3 regions of the Halomonas sp. HNIBRBA4712 genome follow, and region 2 is predicted to be linked to each of the others. Evidence: predicted binding sites of a transcription regulator. Region 2 holds the regulator's gene; each other region holds the start of a gene.
The links. Region 2 encodes sigma-54, which starts transcription at its own class of promoters, with help from an activator protein. Its sites were predicted from a motif close to TGGCACNNNNNTTGCTNT; they were not measured.
Positions count from the first base shown of each region.

Region 1 (6,364 bases), on a different contig from region 2:
GCAGGATGGCAAGCTCCACCGCGTCCAGGTCCTCGAGCCGGCGATCCAGCAGCGGCGCGATTTCGCGGTCGAGCTCGGCCTTGTGCCGCGCGGTTTCCTGAAACAAGGTATGAAACAGCGCCTTGTCGGCAATCTGCATCACCTTGACCCAGTTTTCGTGATCTTCCAGATCGTCGTCGGCGAGCTGGCTACGAAACTCTGCCTCGACCGTGGTGGCGGACTTGCCGGTCATCTCCCACTGGTAGAGCGCTTGTACTGTCAGCTCCCGCGCCGCGCGCCGCGCCTGCTGGGCCGCGCTCGGCTTTCGCTGTTCACGCTCGCTCATGAGGCGTCTCCTGCGGGCAGCGCGCGCAAGAGTGACACCATCTCCATCGCCGCCATGGCGGCTTCAGTGCCCTTGTTGCCGGCCTTGGTACCGGCGCGCTCGATCGCCTGCTCGATCGACTCGACGGTCAGCACGCCGTTGGCCACCGGGGTATCGAACTCGAGCTGCAGGTGGTTGATCGCGGTATTGCAGCCGCCAGCCACGTACTCGAAGTGCGGCGTGCCGCCGCGAATCACCGCGCCCAGCGCGATCACCGCGTCGGGTTTCAAGGTCTTGAGCACGCGCTTGACTGCCAGCGGCAGCTCCCAGGCGCCGGGAACGTGAACCAGATGAATGTTTTCGGCGTCCACGCCGTGGCGGGTCAGGCTGTCGACTGCGCCTTCGACGAGGCTATCGACCACGTGGTGGTTGAACCGCCCCACCACGATGACGTACCGGCCATCGACATCGACGAAACTGCCTTCAATTTGCGAAAGGGATTGCATCTATTTTTTCCTACGTGATGATCGTATCAGGACGCTCTATCGGGCTCGCCGGTCGGTGCGACCAGCTCGACCACTTCGAGATCGAAACCCGAGAGCGCTGAAAATTTCCACGGCGAACTCAAAAGCCGCATCTTGCCCACGCCCAGATGGCGCAGAATCTGCGACCCGGTGCCGATGGTCAGATAGTTACCGGCGCCGTCGGAGTCGCTGCTGCGTGGCATCTGTACACGCCCCAGAAACACCTCCAGCTGCTCTTTCAAATCAGGGCTCGGGCGGCCTTCGTCGATCAGTACCAGCACGCCGGCATCCGCCGCGGCGATCTCCTCGAGGGCGCGGTGAGCGTGCCAGCGCGACGACGAGGCGTGGGTCAGCCCGAGCACGTCGCGAAGCGTGTCGGCCAGGTGCACGCGCACCGTGGTCGCACGCTCCGGCGTTGGGCGCCCTTTCACCAGCGCCAGGTGGTGGCCGCCCTGCAGCCGGTCGCGAAACACGTACAGGGTCAGCGGCCCGTGGGCGGTCGTCACCTGGGTAGTCTCGGTAAGCTCGACGGTCTGCTCGTTGACCATGCGGTAGTGGATCAGCTCGGCGATGGTGCCCATCTTGATGCCGTGGGTTCTGGCGAACGCCTCGAGCTGCGGGCGCCGCGCCATGGTGCCGTCGTCGTTCATGATCTCACAGATCACCCCGCTCGGGTCGCACCCGGCAAGGGCGGCCAGATCGCAGGCAGCCTCGGTATGGCCGGCACGGCGCAGCACGCCGCCGGGTTCGGCCATCAGCGGAAAGATGTGGCCGGGCTGGACGATATCCGAGGCGCGGGCGTTCGGGGCGGCGGCGGCCTGCACGGTGCGCGCCCGATCCGCGGCGGAGATCCCGGTGGTCACGCCTTCGCGCGCCTCGATCGAGAGCGTGAACTTGGTGCCAAAGCCGGAGCCGTTTTGCCCCACCATCAGCGGCAGATTCAGCCGCTCGCAGCGCTCGCGGGTCATCGGCATGCAGATCAGCCCGCAGGCGTGGCGCGCCATGAAGTTGATATGCTCGGGCTGCACCTTCTCGGCGGCCATGATGATATCGCCTTCGTTCTCGCGATCCTCGTCGTCCATGAGAATCACCATCTTGCCAAGGCGAATGTCCTCGACCAGTTCGGCAATCGAGGACAAACCTTCTGAAGATAAACCTTCCGAAGAGGCACTTTCCGAGGAGGCACTTTCCGAAGATAGGCCGTCTGAAGAGGTAGTCACCTGAACGTCTCCCATGAAATGACCGCACAGCGTGCGACGTTGCGCGCAAGGGTACCGTGGCTGGCCCCATCACGCCAGATTGCGCCCCGGCGCCCCTGGTGGTTCATACGCCGGCGGCGTCGCCGGTTTGCGGCTCGCGCGGGGTGGCGATGATGCGCCAGTCGCTGCCCACTGCGCGAATATCCTGAATATCGAGGCGCTTCTGGTGCGCCATTTCGGTCAGCCCCGGCAGCGCGAACAAGGGCCGCGCCTCGCCACCCAGAAGCGTGGGCGCGACAAAAAGCTGCAGCTCGTCGACGAGCCCGGCGTCGAGCAAGGCGCCGGCCAGCGTCGCGCCGGTTTCGACCAGCACTTCGTTGATGTCGTACTCGCGGGCCAGAAAACCGAGCATGTCGGTAAGCGACACCCGCCCGGCTTTCACCGCAGGCATGACGTGAATGATCGCCCCCGCCGCTTCGAGTTTTTGGCGTTTCTCTTCACTATGCGCCTCGGTGGTGATCACCAGCGTGCGCCCCGGCTCCTGCAGGCAGGCCGCGGCCAGCGGCAGGCGCAGAGTGGAGTCCATGATCACGCGAAGCGGCTGACGGCGAGCGACCGCTCTAGCGTTGTCGAGCCCCAGCTGCTCGGCGCGAACCGTCAGCCGCGCATCGTCGAGAATGATCGACTCGACGCCGCTCAAAATGGCGCTCGAGCGCGCGCGCAGGCGCTGCACCTGGCGCCGGGCATCCGGCCCAGTGATCCACTGCGACTCACCGGAGCCCATGGCGGTGCGCCCGTCCAGGCTCATCGCCATTTTAAGCCGCACGAAGGGGCGCCCACCCTGCATCCGCGAGACGAACCCGGGATTGAGCGCGCGCGCCTGCGCTTCAAGAAGCCCTACCTCGACCCGAGCCCCCGCCTGTCGCAGATGCTCGATACCGCGCCCGGCCACCTGCGGGTTGGGGTCGACCATCGCCACCACCACGCGCGCCACACCGGCGCGGGCCAGCGCTTCGCAACAGGGGCCGGTGCGCCCGGTGTGCGAGCAGGGCTCGAGCGACACGTACGCCGTCGCCCCGAACGCGGCCTCGCCGGCGGCCTCGAGCGCGAACACCTCGGCGTGGGGCTCGCCGGCCTTCTCGTGATAGCCCTCGCCGACGACGCGGCCATTTTCCGCGTCACCTTCATCAAAGCGAACGATCACACAGCCCACACATGGATTGGGGTCGGTGGTATAGCGCCCCTTTTTGGCAAGCGCAATGGCGCGGGCCATGTAAACGTGATCCTGATGCGTGAAGATGGCCTCCATCAGGGCTCCTCACTCGGCGCTGAGCCGGACTCGCTGCCCTTCGGCGCCAGCCGGTCGATTTCGGCGCGAAACTCGTCCAGATCCTGGAACTTGCGATAGACCGAGGCGAAGCGAATGTAGGCCACCTGATCGAGTCCAGTCAGCGCGTTCATTACCGCCTCGCCGATATCGCGGGCGTTGACCTCGCGCTCGCCCTGGGCGCGCAGCTGCTGGCGGATACGCTCGACGGCGGCTTCGATCGCCTCGGCGCTGACCGGGCGCTTCTCCAGCGCTCTGAGCATACCGGCGCGCAGCTTGGCTTCATCGAAGCTCTCCCGCGAACCGTCGGACTTCACCACCCGGGGCATGATCAGCTCTGCGGTTTCGTAGGTGGTAAAGCGCTCATGGCAGTTGGCGCACTGGCGGCGGCGGCGCACCTGGTCGCCATCGGCCACCAGTCGCGAATCGGTCACCCGCGTATCATTAGCGCCACAAAAAGGGCAATGCATGGCCGTCCACCTATGGTTAAAACAGAGTGTTAAAGCAGTAAGCGGCGCTCTCGCCGCGCTTTCGCAGGATACGCCGTCAGGAAAATGCGCGACTCGCCCGCGCTTTCCTGACGACCAACGCTCGAGCCCGCCCTTGCTTGATTCGCCAACAAACGCCGGCATAACCTAGCATTGTAACGATTTGGCACACAAGCTGCAGCGTTTGTCACCGATACCCGATCACCCTGGCTTCAGGAGAATACGTAATGTCCGTTTTCGATCAAACGCTTAATCGCTACCTGACCCACCTTTACGGCCCCAGAGCCGGCGAGGTCGCAAGGCGTATCGGCCAGCATATCGCCTATTTCGAGCGCGCGCGCGCCGCAGGCGAAAGCCAGGACGGCATCCCGGTGGCCAGGCGCGACCCGGCCCCGAGCGGAGCACCATTATGGAGCGAAAAGGATCAATGGGTCATCTGTTACGGCGACTCGATTCTGGCCGAGGGCACCGCGCCGCTGACCGTTTTGAGCGATTTTCTGCACACGCATTTGCGTGACTGCATCAGCGGGGTGCACGTGCTGCCGTTTTTCCCCTGGAGCAGCGACGACGGCTTTTCGGTGGTGCACTATCGTGAAGTAAACCCGGAGCTCGGCGACTGGTCGCACATCCGCGAGCTTGCTGGCCAGTTCGACCTGATGGGTGACCTGGTGCTCAACCACGTCTCGCGGGAATCGCTCTGGTTCGTCGATTACCTCACCGGCAGCCTCCCCGGGCGCGACTTCTTCATCGAGGTCGACCCGGAGACCGACGTCTCCCAAGTCACCCGCCCGCGAAGCAGCCCGCTGCTGGTGCCGGTGGCCACGCGCCGGGGTACGCGCCACCTCTGGGCGACGTTCTCCGACGACCAGATCGATCTCAACTTCGAAAACCCGGACGTGCTGCTGGAGTTCGTGGGCATTCTGCTGTTTTACCTCCTGCAGGGCATTCGCATCATCCGCCTCGACGCGGTGGCGTTTCTATGGAAGCGCCTGGGCACCAACTGCATCCATCTGCCGGAAACCCACACCGTGGTACGGCTTCTGCGCGCCATCGTCGACGAGGTCGCGCCCGGCACGCTGTTGATCACCGAAACTAACGTGCCCCATGCGGAGAACATCAGCTACTTCGGGCTCGAGCGGCTAAGCCCGGCGGCGACGGACCCGGTGCCCGCCGCGGATGAAGCGCACATGGTGTACCAGTTCGCCCTGCCGCCGCTTCTGCTTCATACCCTGACCCGCGGCGAAACCGCAACGATGCAGGCCTGGCTTGCCAGCCTCCCACCGCTTCCAGATAACTGCACCTATCTCAACTTCACCGCCAGCCACGACGGCATCGGCGTGCGCCCGCTCGAGGGTCTGCTGCCGGATCACGAACGCGATGCCCTTCTGGAGCTGATGCACCGCTTCGGCGGCTTCGTCAGCATGCGCAGCAACCCGGATGGCACCGACACCGCCTACGAGATCAACATTACCTGGTTCGAGGCGATGCGCGGCACCCGGCGCGGGCCGGACCCCTGGCAGATCGCGCGATTTCTGTGCAGCCAGGCGATCATGCTCACCCTGCAGGGCATCCCCGCGCTCTACATCCACACCCTGACCGGCTCGCTCAACGACCATGAAGGCGTGGAGCGAAGCGGGCGGCTACGCTCGATCAACCGCCACCGCTGGCAGCGCGACACCCTCGAGCTTTTGCTGGAAAACCCGAACACCCCCACGCATGATATCTTTCTAGCGCTGCAGGCGCTGTTGAAACGCCGCTGCGCCGAGCCCTGCTTTCACCCGGCGGCGCCCCAGCGCGTGCTGGAAAGTCACGAAAGCGTGCTGGCAATCGAGCGTGGCCCGCTCGAGAATGGCCGCATGCTGCTGGGGCTTTTTAACGTCACCGACCAGCCCGCCCCGCTCGAAACGGCCGGCTCGGCGGTCATCGACACTCTCGACGCTCGGCGCTGGCAATCGCTCGACGACTCAATCGCCTGGCCCCAGGAGCGTACGCTGCCACCCTACGCCGTGCGCTGGCTGGTCAGCACGCCGGGCTAAGCACGGCCTCTTTTCACCTTCGATGCGAGAACCTCATGCACACAAGGCTCACCCCCGCTTTCGTTGCCCTGTTGACCGGCGCTTATCTGGCCCCGGCGCTGGCGTCAGAGTCTACTCTTCCCGCCCCCGTTCAGGCGCTTCGCGATCAGGGCCTTACCATTCACGAGCGCTTCGACGCCCCCGGCGGGCTGACCGGGTTCGGCGCCAGCGCCCAGGGCCAGGAGGTGATCGTTTATCTCACTCCGGACGGCGAACACGCCGTGATCGGCACGCTCTACGATAGCGAAGGGGAAAACCTGACCGAGCAGCAGCTCGAGGCGGCGGTGCGCGTCCCGCTCGAGGCGCAAACCTGGCAGAGCCTGGAGCAGAGCCACTGGATTCAGGACGGCGACGAGAACGCGCCGCGCACGATATACATGTTCACCGACGCCAACTGCACCTACTGTAAACGGCTCTGGCGCCAGACGCGCCCCTGGGTCGACGCCG
Region 1 is NZ_JBIFXR010000010.1:45,959-52,322, forward strand. Features, by position in the region: gene nusB (transcription antitermination factor NusB) at 1-325, opposite strand, end outside; gene ribE (6,7-dimethyl-8-ribityllumazine synthase) at 322-810, opposite strand; gene ribBA (bifunctional 3,4-dihydroxy-2-butanone-4-phosphate synthase/GTP cyclohydrolase II) at 837-1,967, opposite strand; gene ribD (bifunctional diaminohydroxyphosphoribosylaminopyrimidine deaminase/5-amino-6-(5-phosphoribosylamino)uracil reductase RibD) at 2,152-3,336, opposite strand; gene nrdR (transcriptional regulator NrdR) at 3,336-3,824, opposite strand; gene ACGK9R_RS16025 (sugar phosphorylase) at 4,070-5,878, shown strand; gene dsbG (thiol:disulfide interchange protein DsbG) at 5,914-6,364, shown strand, end outside.
Region 1: ACGK9R_RS16025 (sugar phosphorylase) is a predicted target of sigma-54. The motif match lies at 4,007-4,024, and genes of this name have one in related genera.

Region 2 (6,364 bases):
CACCGGATAGCCCTTCAGAAAAGCGATGATCTCTTCGTCGCGCCCTGTGTAGGGGCGTAGCGTCGGGTCCCAGTAGGGGTTGGGCAGGCAGCGAATATCGAACACGATATCGGCATCGAGCGGCACGCCGCGCTTATAGCCGAAGGACTCCAGCGTCAGCGTCAGCTGGCTCTGGCGCTCGTGGCCGAGCTGGTCGGTGATACGTCGGCGCAGATCGTGCACCGTGAGCCGCGAGGTGTCGATCCTCAGATCCGCCAGTTCGCGAATGCCGAACAGCGTTTCTTCTTCCTTGGCGATCGCTTCCTCGAGCGTCATGTTGCTGTCGCGGGTCAGCGGGTGGCGCCGCCGCGTGGCCGAGTAGCGCTCGAGCAGCGTCCGCGCATCGGTGGTCAGATAGATCACCTGCACCCGCGTGGTGCCAGCCTTCAAATCCTGAAGCAGTGCGGGAAAGCGCTCGAGTGCCGTGGGCAGGTTGCGAGCGTCGATGCTGACCGCCAGGTGGGTACGCTCGCCCTGCTGGCCAAGTTCCTCGACCAGCGAGCCCAGAAGCATCGCCGGCAAATTGTCGATGGCGTAGTAGCCGAGATCCTCGAGCGCCTGAAGCGCAATGGATTTCCCCGACCCGGAGCGGCCGCTGATGATCACCAGTTGCATCGAATGCCTCTTCGGTCAATGGGGCAGGAGAGCGTCGAGCCGGCTTAGCTTGCGGCGTGTTCGCGAATTCGCGCGGTGACAAGCTCGAGAAGCTCGCGCTGGCTTTCGCATTTGCGAAACTGGGCGCGGGTTCCGGCGTCATTCATGATAGTGGCGACCTGACCCAAAAGCGCAAGATGAGTGTCGTCCGCCTCTTCCGGCACCAGCAGTACGAACACGAGATCCACCGGGTCGCCGTCGATGGCGTCGAAGTCGACCGGCTCGGCGAGCTTTAGAAAGCCCGCGATCGGCGCACTGCAGTGTGGGCTTCGGGCGTGGGGGATGGCCACGCCGTTGCCGATGCCGGTGCTGCCAAGACGCTCGCGGCCAATCAGCCGGCTGAAGACTTCCTGGCTGTCGAGGCTGGGCGTATTCTGGGCGATGAAAGTGCTGAAGAACTCCAGCACGCGTTTTTTGCTGCCCCCGGGGACGTCGAACAGCACGCGTTCCGGGGGGAGTATGCTTTCCAGGGTCATTGGTTCAACGCACGCCGGCGCCCTGGGCGCGGGCCTGTGCTTTTTCCTTGTGTTTTACCAGTTGGCGGTCGAGCTTGTCGGCAAGCGCGTCGATGGCGGCATACATGTCGTTGTCCTGAGCTTCAGCGTGAAGATCGGCCCCGGCGGCGTGGAGCGTGCAAGCGGCCTGCTGACGCTCTTTTTCGATCGACAGCGTCACCTGAACGGTGGTGATGTTGTCGTAGTGGCGCTCGATACGCTCGAGCTTTTCGTTGACGTAGTCACGCAAGGCGTCGGTCAGTTCCAGGTGATGGCCCGTAATGTTCACTTGCATTGGCGTGCTCCTTTAGCCAGGACTGTACTTCGATTGTAACCCTTTTTCCGCCATTGCAAAGCCCCGGCGACAAGTTTCGCCTAGCGCAGGCGCCGGCGCTCGCTGGAAGAGGGAATGCCCATCGCTTCGCGGTATTTGGCCACGGTGCGCCTGGCAACGTTAATGCCGCTTTTTTCGAGCAGCGACACCAGGTGGCTGTCCGACAGGGGTTTGCCCGGCGTTTCATCCTGAATCATCTTCTTGAGCCGAGCGCGGATCGCGGTGCTCGAGTGGCTGTCACCGCCGTCCTGGCCGCTCACCTGGCTTGAGAAGAAGTACTTGAGCTCGAACACGCCGCGGGGGGTGTGGATGTATTTCTGCGTCGTGACCCGCGAGATCGTCGACTCGTGCATCTCCACCGCCTCGGCGATATCGGCCAGTATCAAGGGTTTCATCGCCTCTTCACCCTGCTCGAGAAAGCCGATCTGGCGGGTGATGATCTCACGGCCGACGCGCAACAGCGTGTCGTTACGGCTCGACAGGCTCTTGATCAGCCAGCGCGCCTCCTGCAGGTGCTCTTTTAGAAACTGATTGTCCTGGCTCTTGTCGGCGCGCTTGATGAGGCTGGCGTAATCCGGCTGCACGCGAAGCCTGGGCAGGGCCTCCGGGTTGAGCTCCAGGTGCCAGCCCTCCTGGTCGTGGCGCACCACCAGGTCCGGCGTGATATAGCTCTGGTGCGTGGCGCCAAAGGCACTGCCCGGACGCGGGTCGAGGCTTCGAATCAGCCCGATGACCTCGTCGAGCTGCTCGTCATCGAGGCTCAGGCGGCGCTTTAGAAGGCGCAGGTCGTTCTTGCCCAGCGCCTCGAGAAACTGGCGCACCAGGCGTTTGGCCTGCATAAGCAGCGGGGTGTCGTCGGGGAGCGTTGCGAGCTGTAGCATCAGGCACTCGCGCAAGTCGCGGGCGAAGACGCCGGTGGGTTCGAACTGCTGCATGCGCAGCAGGGTGTTTTCCACTTCCCGCTGGCTCAAGCCGTCAAGGCCCTGCGCCTTGAGCCCTTCACGAATGTCGTTGAGCGGCTGGGTCAGGTAGCCGTTGGCATCCAGCGCGTCGATCAGGCTCTCGGCGATGGCATAGTCGCGCGGGGTGACGTCGGTCATCGCCAGCTGCCATAGGAGATGGCCCTGCAGGCTCTGGCCCGCCGCCTGGCGCTCGAAATCCGGGCCCTCGGAAGAGGCGCCGGCACCGGCCATGTCCTGGTAAGTGTCGGACCACTCACTGTCCGTCGAAAGCTCCGTGGGGATGTGCTCTTCCCACTCGGTTTCCGCGGTTTCGACCGTGCGTTCCTCGCCGAACTCGTCCTCCTGCTCCAGCAGTGGGTTGGCGTCGAGCGCCTGCTGAATCTCCTGACGCAGATCCAGCGTCGAGAGTTGCAGCAGGGCAATGGCCTGCTGCAGTTGCGGTGTCATGGTCAGCTGCGTGCCTACCCGCAGCTGCAAGGAAGCTTTCATGACCATCGAAGAACCACTCGTTACGGGTAAAGCTCCACACTAGAGCGAGTGGCGTTAAGACGCAAGTGCAATAAATATGCCAGTAAACGGAACTTTATGTTTGACACCGGGTTAGAGGCGAAAGTCCGCGCCCAGATAGACCTCGCGCACTTTTTGGTTGTTGAGAATGGCATCGGCGTTGCCGCTGGCGATGATGTGGCCGTCGCCAACGATGTAGGCGATATCACAGATGTCCAGGGTTTCACGCACGTTGTGGTCGGTGATCAGCACGCCGATGTGGCGCGCCTTGAGCGCGAGGATGATCGATTTGATTTCGCCCACCGAGATCGGATCGACCCCGGCGAAGGGTTCGTCGAGCAGAATGAAGGCCGGGTCGGTGGCGAGCGACCGGGCGATCTCCACCCGCCTACGCTCGCCGCCGGAGAGGCTCATGCCGAGGTTGTCGCGAATATGGGTGATATGAAAATCTTCCAGTAGCTGCTCCAGGCGCTCCTGGCGGGCGTGCCGGTCGAGATCCTTGCGCGTTTCCAGAATCGCCAGAATGTTGTCGGCCACCGAAAGCTTGCGAAAGATCGATGCTTCCTGGGGCAGGTAGCCAATCCCGGCGTTGGCGCGCTCGTGCATCGGCGCCTTCGATAAATCCAGCGCGTCGATGCCGACCGAGCCGGCGTCGGCCTTGACCAGCCCTACGATCATGTAAAACGACGTGGTCTTGCCCGCGCCGTTGGGGCCCAGAAGTCCGACGACGCTGCCCTGTTCGATTTCAAGGTTGATGTCTTTCACCACCCGGCGGCGTTTGTAGCTCTTGGCCAGATGGCGGGCGTGAAGCGTCTTTACCGCCTCGGATGTAGTGCTCGACACGGTGGCTCTCCTATTGTGCGGGCTGCAGCGTCATGCGGATACGCTGGTTGTCGCTGCCGCTAACGTCGGAGCGCGCCTGCACCACTTCGCGGTCGATGAAGTACTCGAGCCGCCCGCCGCGAAAGCGGTCGCTTCGCTGGGTGAGCTCGGCCTGGTCGATCAACTCGACCCGGCGCTCGCTGACGTGATAGATGATGCGCCGCGCCCAGCCCTCCATCGGCGCCGGCTCGCCTTCGAGCTGGTTGCGCAGGTAGGCGCGCTCGCCGGTGGCGGTAGCTTGCGACAGCTCGCCAGCGTCGTTACGGGTGATTTCGACGCGGTCGCCGCGAATCTGCATCTCGCCCTGGCGAATGTTGACGTTGCCGGAATAGACCGCGGTGCCTGCACGCTGGTCGAGATCGAGCCGGTCGGCTTCCACTTCGACGGGCGCCTGGCTGGTTTGGGCCAGAGCGGTCAGCGGCAGAGCCAGGCCGAGCAGTGCGATGCGAAAATAAGCGTGCATGATTACTCCTGAGGGTTGAGGTCCTGGGGGGACGAATCGGTCGTGGGCCGAGCCGGCACCGGTGGGTGGGTACCGCGCACATTGTCGCTCATGCGCACCCGGCTTTCGTCGAGCCAGACATCCATGCGCTCGGCGCTCATACGCTGCGGCGGCTGCTGTAAAAGCGCGGGCGCCTCGGTATAGGCGTGGCGCTCGCGGCCGTCGTAGACAAAACGCTCGGTATCGAGCTGCCACCCTTCATCCGGGGCGAGCAGGCGGGCATTGCCCTCCATTACCAGCGTCTGGCGCTCGTTTTGCAGTATGCCGCGATCGGCGTTGGCCAGCCACTGGCGCTGTTCGGAATCGAACAGGGTGGCCTCTGGCGCCTCGATTTCGGTCAGCGCCTGCTGGGGCGTGTGAATAAGCTGCGGCGTCTCGAGGCGCTGAGACACCGCGCCGGTGTCGTCGAAAAGCGTCAGCCTTGCGTTATCGAGCACGTGCCCCGGCTCTTCGCGCTGCACCTCGGGGTCGACCTCGAGGGCCTCGCGCCCGCCCGGGTCGAGCCATACGAGCCAGGCGCCCAGCGCAATCACTAGCGCAGGCATCCAAAGGCGCTTTTTGATGCGTCCTGCCGTCGAGCCCGGCATCGCGTTTCCTCGGTCGGTTAAAGATAGGTGTCCATGACGGCGTCCCAGTGGCCCTGGGTCATCAATAGCGTATCGCAGATTTCACGCACCGCGCCGTGACCGCCGAGGGCATCGGTGATCCAGTCGGCGTGGGTATGCATGTAATCCGGCGCGTTGGGCATGGTGATGCCGACGCCGGAGCGCTTGATGCATTTGAGATCCGGCAGGTCGTCGCCGCAGTAGGCGACCTGGTCAAGCTCGAGCGACAGCCGCGAGCAGAGCGCCTTCAGAGTGGCGAGCTTGTCCTCGACGCCCTGGTGGACGTGGGTGATCCCGAGCGCGGCGGCGCGCTGGCTGACCATGGGCGAGTCGCGCCCGGTAATCAGCGCTACATGAAAACCCGCGCGCTTCAAGAGCTTCAAGCCGTGGCCATCCTGGGTGTGAAATGCCTTGATTTCGATGCCGTCGGCCTGAAAGTAGAGGCGGCCGTCGGTGAGCACACCATCGACATCGATGGCGAGCAGGCGAACGTTGCGAAGGCGGTCATTCAAAGCGTCGGGTACGGCCATGGTCTCTCCAGTGGGTCTGTCAAAAAGTAAAGAAAGTAGTGATGCAAGGCGTCGTGCGAGGACGACCCGAGCGCTTAGATTACGCCGCTCGAGAGCAGGTCGTGCATGTGCAGGGCGCCGACGGGGCGCTCGTGCTCATCCACGACTGCCAGCGCGGTAATGCGGCTATCCTCCATCAGGCGCACCGCCTCGGCGGCGAGCATCTCCGGGCGCACGCGCTTACCAGGGCGGGTCATGACCGCATCGACGCTGACATCGCGAAGATCGTGATGTTCATCGAGGGTGCGGCGCAGGTCACCGTCGGTATAGACGCCGGCCAGGCGGCCTTGTTCATCGATCACGCAGGTGAAACCGAGCCCCTGACGGGTAATTTCCAGCAACGCATCGCGTAGCGGGCTGCCCAGCGCGACCACCGGCAGGCGCTCGCCGCTGTGCATTAAATCCTTCACCCGTAAAAGCAGACGCTTGCCCAGGCTGCCGCCGGGGTGCGACAGCGCGAAATCCTCGGCGGTGAAGCCGCGCGCCTCCAAAAGTGCCACCGCCAGCGCATCGCCGAGCGCCAGCGCCGCGGTGGTCGAGCTAGTAGGGGCGAGATCGAGCGGGCACGCCTCGCGCGCAACGCCGCTGTCGAGGTGAGCGTCGGCGTGGGTGCCAAGCGTGGAGTGGGGGCGGCCGGTCATGCTGATCAGCGGTACGCCCAAACGCTTCAACAGCGGTAATAGAGCGGTGACTTCGGCGGTTTCGCCGGAGTTGGAGAGTGCGATCACCACGTCGGCGCGGGTGATCATGCCCAGATCGCCGTGGCTCGCCTCGCCGGGATGGACGAAAAACGCCGGCGTGCCGGTGCTGGCGAGC
Region 2 is NZ_JBIFXR010000002.1:464,978-471,341, reverse strand. Features, by position in the region: gene rapZ (RNase adapter RapZ) at 1-654, opposite strand, end outside; gene ACGK9R_RS06620 (PTS sugar transporter subunit IIA) at 699-1,169, opposite strand; gene hpf (ribosome hibernation-promoting factor, HPF/YfiA family) at 1,174-1,482, opposite strand; gene ACGK9R_RS06610 (RNA polymerase factor sigma-54) at 1,563-2,978, opposite strand; gene lptB (LPS export ABC transporter ATP-binding protein) at 3,084-3,833, opposite strand; gene lptA (lipopolysaccharide transport periplasmic protein LptA) at 3,844-4,335, opposite strand; gene lptC (LPS export ABC transporter periplasmic protein LptC) at 4,338-4,961, opposite strand; gene ACGK9R_RS06590 (KdsC family phosphatase) at 4,979-5,509, opposite strand; gene ACGK9R_RS06585 (KpsF/GutQ family sugar-phosphate isomerase) at 5,584-6,364, opposite strand, start outside.

Region 3 (6,364 bases), on a different contig from region 2:
CGTTTCAGCCGCTTCTCCGATGGCTACGACCCACTGTTCTACGGCAATGGCCGAGCGCTCGGCACCTGGTTTCAGGGCGAAGTGGCGGCTAACTACGCAGGCCCCTTCGCCACCAACGCGCGCATTCACCAGCTCAACCTGGCGCTAGAGCCCACCGAGCAGCTCAGTATTGGCCTGCTCATGTACCGCTTCGATACGCTCGATACCACGCGAGGGCCGAATCTCGACGGTAACGAGATAGACCTTTACGCCAACTGGGCGATCAACGACCGCTGGTGGGTCATGCCACTGGTAGGCCGTTACGATCCGGATGCTTCGACTGCCGAAGGAGGAACGCAGCTCGGTGACAGCGACCCCAACTATTACACTCAGTTGCTGGTCGGATTCAATTTCTAGAGCTCGGCAGAGAGCGTCATGCCAAGGGCAAGAACGGACAAGCCATTGTCAAAATAGCACTTTAGCCTGAGCCACAAGCACGCCTTTTCATGTTGAACGGCCTTGGGTCGTTCGACACCCAGCACACACAGGAGATCGTTCATGAGCCAGCACTTACAAACCGTACAGGCATTTTTCGAGCGAGCAACGGGCTCGTTCATCGACGGCGCCTTCGTCGCCGAGGGCACCCCGTTTGACGTGCTCGACCCGTCGAACGGACAGCCGCTAGTTACACTCGCCACCGGCGACCGCGAGCTGGCCGACCAGGCCATCGCGCTAACCAAAAAAAGCTTCGACGATGGCCGTTGGAGTGGTATGACGCCGGCGGCGCGCGAGCGCATTCTGCTGCGCTTTGCCGATCTTGTAGAAGCAAACGGTGAGGATCTCGCCCAGTTAGAGACACTCAATCAGGGCAAGTCGATCAATCTTTCGCGCGGCGTGGACGTGGGGTTCTCGATCGATTTCATCCGCTATATGGCCGGCTGGACCACCAAGCTAGAAGGCAGCACCCGCGACGTTTCCATCGGCATGCCGGAAGGCGCAAAGTTCAACGCCTACACCCTGCGCCAGCCGGTCGGCGTGGTGGGGGCCATCGTGCCGTGGAACTTCCCCATGATGATCGCGCTCTGGAAGGTCATCCCGGCCCTGGCGGCGGGCTGCACGGTGGTATTGAAGCCCGCCTCGGAAACGCCGCTGACGGTACTGCGTTTGGCCGAGCTTGCGATCGAAGCAGGCGTGCCGAAAGGCGTGTTCAACGTGGTGCTGGGCTCGGGTTCAGTGGTCGGTACTCGTTTGGCCGAACATCCCGATGTCAGCAAAGTAACCTTCACCGGCAGCACTGCGGTCGGCAAGCAGGTGGGCCACGCCGCGGTCGAGCACATGTCGCACTTCTCGCTGGAGCTGGGCGGCAAGAACCCGATGCTGGTGCTTGAAGATGCCGACGTCGAAAAAGCTGTCAACGGCGCGCTGATGGGGGGACTGTTCAACCAGGGTCAGGTTTGCGCGGCTGCCTCGCGCTTTTACGTGCATCGCAGCATTCACGACGCTTTCTGCGAGCAGTTGGCAAGCGCCATCGATACCATGCAAGCGGGTCCCGGCATGGACCCGGAAGCGCAGGTCAACCCGCTGGTCTCCAGGCGTCAGCAGGAGAGCGTGCGCGGCTATCTCGACCGCGCCCGCGAGCAGGGGGCAAAGATCCATGTAGGTAATGACGTGCCTACGGAAGGCTTCTACGTGTCGCCCGCCATCATCAGCGGCGCCAGTCACGATATGGAGGTCGCGCGCGAAGAGGTCTTCGGCCCTGTACTGACCGTGATTCCCTTCGATGACGAAGAGCAAGCGCTGCGCATGGTCAATGATAGCGACCTGGGGCTGGCGGCGAGCCTATGGACCAATAACCTGTCCAAGGCCATGGCGCTGACGCCGCGTATCGAAGCGGGCACCGTGTGGGTCAATACCCACGTAACGCTTGACCCGGCCATGCCGTTCGGCGGGTTCAAGATGTCCGGCATCGGCAAGGAGTTTGGTCCCGAGGCGGTCAACGCCTATACCGAACTCAAATCGGTCTGTATCGCCTACTAGCGCGAGCGCCTGGTAGGCTGCTGCGCTTGATGGTCACTCCCGTGCGGGGGTGGCCTTTATCCTTCGCCCTTCTCTTCCTTGCTTCTTTCCTTTCTCTATTTTGTCTTTTCTGACGTTCACTAAAGCAGGCTGTGCCTCCCCATCAGAAGGCGGGTTCCAGGTGTTCGCGACGATACGTCCGGGGCGAGCTTGCAAACTCACGCTTGAACGATCGGCTGAAGTGCGCCGAATCGGTAAAACCCCACTTGTAGGCGATCTGAGTGATCGAGCACTTGCTCAGCATGGGGCTTGCCAACTCCTCGGCACAGCGGGCCAGACGACGGCGCTGAACGTAACGACATACCGTTTCGTCATGCTGCTCGAACAAGCGGTAGAGTTGGCGAACCGAAATATGAAAGGCGCTCGCCAGACGCTCTGGACCCATATCCTCCTCATGCAGATGCTGCTCGATGAACTGCTGTATGCAGTTGAACAGCGTGCCATCGGCCTGCTCCATGAAAGCCGGCGACTGCGCTTGATGCTGGTAAATCGACGGCAGCAGCGCCGCCAGCGAGTTAACCACGCCCTCCTCTCCCTTCCCTACCGAAACCAGCGGCTCAGTGACCACCCGATTGACAACCAACTGCAGAATCTGACTGCTGGCACAGTCTGGCGTGATCTTCATGAACGGAATCGCTGTATCACCAAAGCATCTCACTACTTCGCTGCGCAATAGATGGAGCGAGTCGTGCTCGATCAAGCCGTGGGAGATGATCTCGCACGTTTTGATGGAGTCCATCAGTGCCATCTCGCCTGGACGCAGCGTAACAGGGGTTCCGTTTTGCACTAAGGTGGCGCGCCCTTGCTTCTGCACGATTAAAAAGCAGTAACGATCTTCGTTACTGCGCTGCGAGCGGCTGCTGGTCACCTTCTCGGCATTCGTCACGATGTTGGCGATATCGATGCCGCCATTGGTACGGGTCGATACGCTGCCTTGAAAGCTCCGGCGATCCTTGAGCGTACAGTCGAAGTAGCCGCAGGTTTGTCGGAGAGCGCCTATCCAGGCATCAAACGGCATGGAGGTTGCATTTGCAGCGGGGGATAGCATAGGGTCACCATTTTCATTAATATTTTAATGGTTGTTTTCACTTTAGGTAAAAAGGCCGCTCGATACCACCCCCTCATTGGTCAAGTCCCGTTGAATGAGACGAGCATCTTTTGAATACCGTGCATTATAAAAAGGCAAGTTGCATGCCATTGGCACGGAGAACCGGCTCGAAGGAGTCTTTCATGACAATTGCCCTGCACCACTGCCTTGACGCCGTTGACCACGCAAAGCGACTTGAAGGCTGGCAACAGGAATCCAGCCAAATCGAATCCGGTATTTTCTCTGGTGAGATCGTCGATATATCGAGCAAGAGCGTGCGGTTGTTTCGTGAAAGCGCCAATCTGGGACTCTCTCAACGCATGCATTTTCCCGACTCTCATTGGCATCTGGTCACGCCGCTTTGCTGGTCCAGTGAAGAGCTTTTTGGCAAGAATACCGTGACCGTACTGCCACGCTGCGATCAGTTCTGGAGCGTGACACCGCCCCATTACGATCTGCTGGTCGTATCGGTTCTACGCAACCAGCATGAGTGGCTTGGCCATCATGAGCGCCGCTTGAGGCGCCTGAACGTACCGACCGAACGATTGCGCCAATTGCGCGAACAGTGGCGGGCAATGACCGATTACCTGCGCCAGCGCCCGCAGGACGACCCCGTACCAGAAGTACTTCAGCAGGCGCTGATCGTCCAGCTCGAAGAGAGCATTTCACTGCTGCTCGACGACGGCGAACTCGGTCGAGAGCCCAATATTGCTAACTACCGGACCCGCCGCTATATCGTCGAGCGCTGTCACGATCTGATGCGCCAGTATCCCGAGGAGCCGCCCTCGCTGCTCACGCTTTGTAGTCAGCTGAAGATCTCGCGGCGTACGCTGCAATACAGTTTTCAGACCGAGGTCGGCCACTCCCCGGTTACCTACCTGCGCGCCATGCGCCTCAACGCAGTGCGCCGTAGCCTCCTTCAAGACCCCACACAGCGTTTGGCTGACGCCGCCGCCGCCCAGGGTTTTTTTCACCAAAGCTATTTTTGCCGCGAGTATCGCCGCCTGTTCCAGGAGCCACCTTCGACGACCTGCGCACGAGCGATCGACGCCGGGCGACAAAGTACGGCCTGGCCGCACCGATGAGTCTAGAATCGTCCGAACCGATAGGGCCTTGGGTCGATGATCGGATCACTTCCCATCAATAGATCAGCGGCCAGTTGGCCCGCCGCCGGTGAGGTGCCAAAGCCATGCCCGGAGAAGCCGGTGGCGAGCGTAAGGCCCGGCACGCCGGGTACGCCGTCAATGACCGGATTCGAATCTGGGGTGATATCGATCATCCCCGCCCAGGACTCCTCGACGGTCATGTTCTCGAACACCGGCCAGGCCGCCGATAGGTTGCGTGAGGCCTCATCGTTGAGCGCCTGGTTAATCGGCGGGTCCATGGTGCGCACGCGCTCGAAGGGTGAATGGCCGTTTTTCCAGCGCCGCGGTAGCGTTAGATCACGCCAGAAATGCTTGCCCAGCGATATCCGCATGAGCCCCCATTGAGCGCGTAGCGCGCTCAGATATTTGGAGCCGACCAATAGATGGTCGAGTGTGAGCGGCGCATCGAGCGCGCCGCGCTGGGTGACGATGAAACCGCCATTCTTGTGTTTGCGAAAGGAGAAGTCCGGTCCACCCACGGCGGTATCGGTCGGCCCTTCCATGGCGCCAGTGCGAAACACCGACAGCACCAGCGGCAGCGTCGGCAGTGATATCCCGATATTGCCCAGAAAACGTCGCGACCACATGCCGCCGGCCAGCAATACCTGATCGCACTCGATTTCACCGCGCTCGGTCACGACGCCGCTCACTCGGCCGCCAGTACGCGTCAAATTGCGCACCGCACAGTTCTCGACGATCACCGCTCCGCGGGCGATCGCCGCCTTGGCGATGGCGCTGGAGGCCAGCGTCGGCTCGGCGCAGCCGTCCGAAGCCGTGAAGATCCCCCCGGCCCAATCGCCTCGCCCACCCGGCACCCGGGCATCGATCTCCCGTGCGCTCAGGATTTTCGAGTCCAGCGACAGATCGGCAACCGACTTGAGCCAGGCTTCGTGCACCGCGAGCTGCTCTGGCGTACGCGACAGAAACATGATGCCCGATTGGCGATAACCCACGTCGCTGCCGGTGCGCTCGGCCATTTTCGCCCATAGCCGGTCGGCGGCGAGCGCCAGCGGCACATCCTCTCCGTGGCGGCTGGTCTTGCGTATCCAGCCCAGGTTTCGCGAGGACTGCTCACCTGCGAGCCGTCCCTTTTCCAGTACCGTGACAGAAACGCCACGCTCGGCGAGGGTCAGCGCCGCGGTCAAGCCGATGATGCCTCCACCGATGATGACCACGGTGGTCGAGGCGGGAAATTCGTTGGAGGTATCAACGGGTGCGATGGTCGGTGCCATGACAGAGTCCTGAGCAGTGGATCGGTAAACCCGAAGCGACCGGACGATGCCAGTCGCGGTTCGAACGCTCGGTTAGCGGGCCGGGCACGGTTTCACTGTGCGGAGGTATCGATCCGACGGGTCTCGGCGCTACCGGCGCCTCGATAGGCGGTCACTTCGAGCTCGACCTTATAGACTTCAGAACCCAGCGGTGGGCAGGTCACGGTGATGACCGGATCGATCCCGCGCATGGTTTCGCCAAACAGCGTCATGACGGTTTCGGTATCCGCCGGGTTCTGAATGAAGATCTTCGCCGCAACGACATCGGCCAGGCTGCTGTCGACGGCGGCCAAACCACCTTCGATGTTGGCAAATACCTGTTTCAGCTGCTCGCTGACGTCGTCGGGAATTTCCTTGGTCTCCGGATTACGCCCGGCGGTGTTGGACACGAGGATCCAGTTATCGACAGCCACCACGCGGGAATAGCTGGCGTGCTCTTCGAATTTTGAACCGGTCTTGACTTTGGTAATCGTGCTCATGGTTAAACGCTCGCGTTGAAGTCGATGAAAGGAAGAGCGCCCCGAGCCGGGGCACTCGTCAAGCACATGGCCAGTACGTTATCTCAGTACGGGCTCGTCCCAGAGATTCAGTTTGACGCCGATGCCCTGCTCCAGGGCCCGCCGGTAAACCACCGTGGCCCAGGCGACATCCTCGACCGGCATACCGCCGACCGACATCATGATGATCTCGTCGTCATTTTGACGCCCAGGGCTATCGCCGGAGACGATCGCGCCCAGGTCTTCCAGCGCGCTGGCCTCGAGGGTGCCAGCATGGATCATGTCCATGAACTTCACGCCAACCAGTGG
Region 3 is NZ_JBIFXR010000007.1:108,701-115,064, reverse strand. Features, by position in the region: gene ACGK9R_RS13990 (hypothetical protein) at 1-396, shown strand, start outside; gene ACGK9R_RS13985 (aldehyde dehydrogenase family protein) at 538-2,016, shown strand; gene feaR (transcriptional regulator FeaR) at 2,159-3,073, opposite strand; gene ACGK9R_RS13975 (helix-turn-helix domain-containing protein) at 3,286-4,227, shown strand; gene ACGK9R_RS13970 (NAD(P)/FAD-dependent oxidoreductase) at 4,230-5,519, opposite strand; gene ACGK9R_RS13965 (Rid family hydrolase) at 5,612-6,037, opposite strand; gene ACGK9R_RS13960 (tyramine oxidase subunit B) at 6,116-6,364, opposite strand, start outside.
Region 3: feaR (transcriptional regulator FeaR) is a predicted target of sigma-54. The motif match lies at 3,235-3,252, and genes of this name have one in related genera.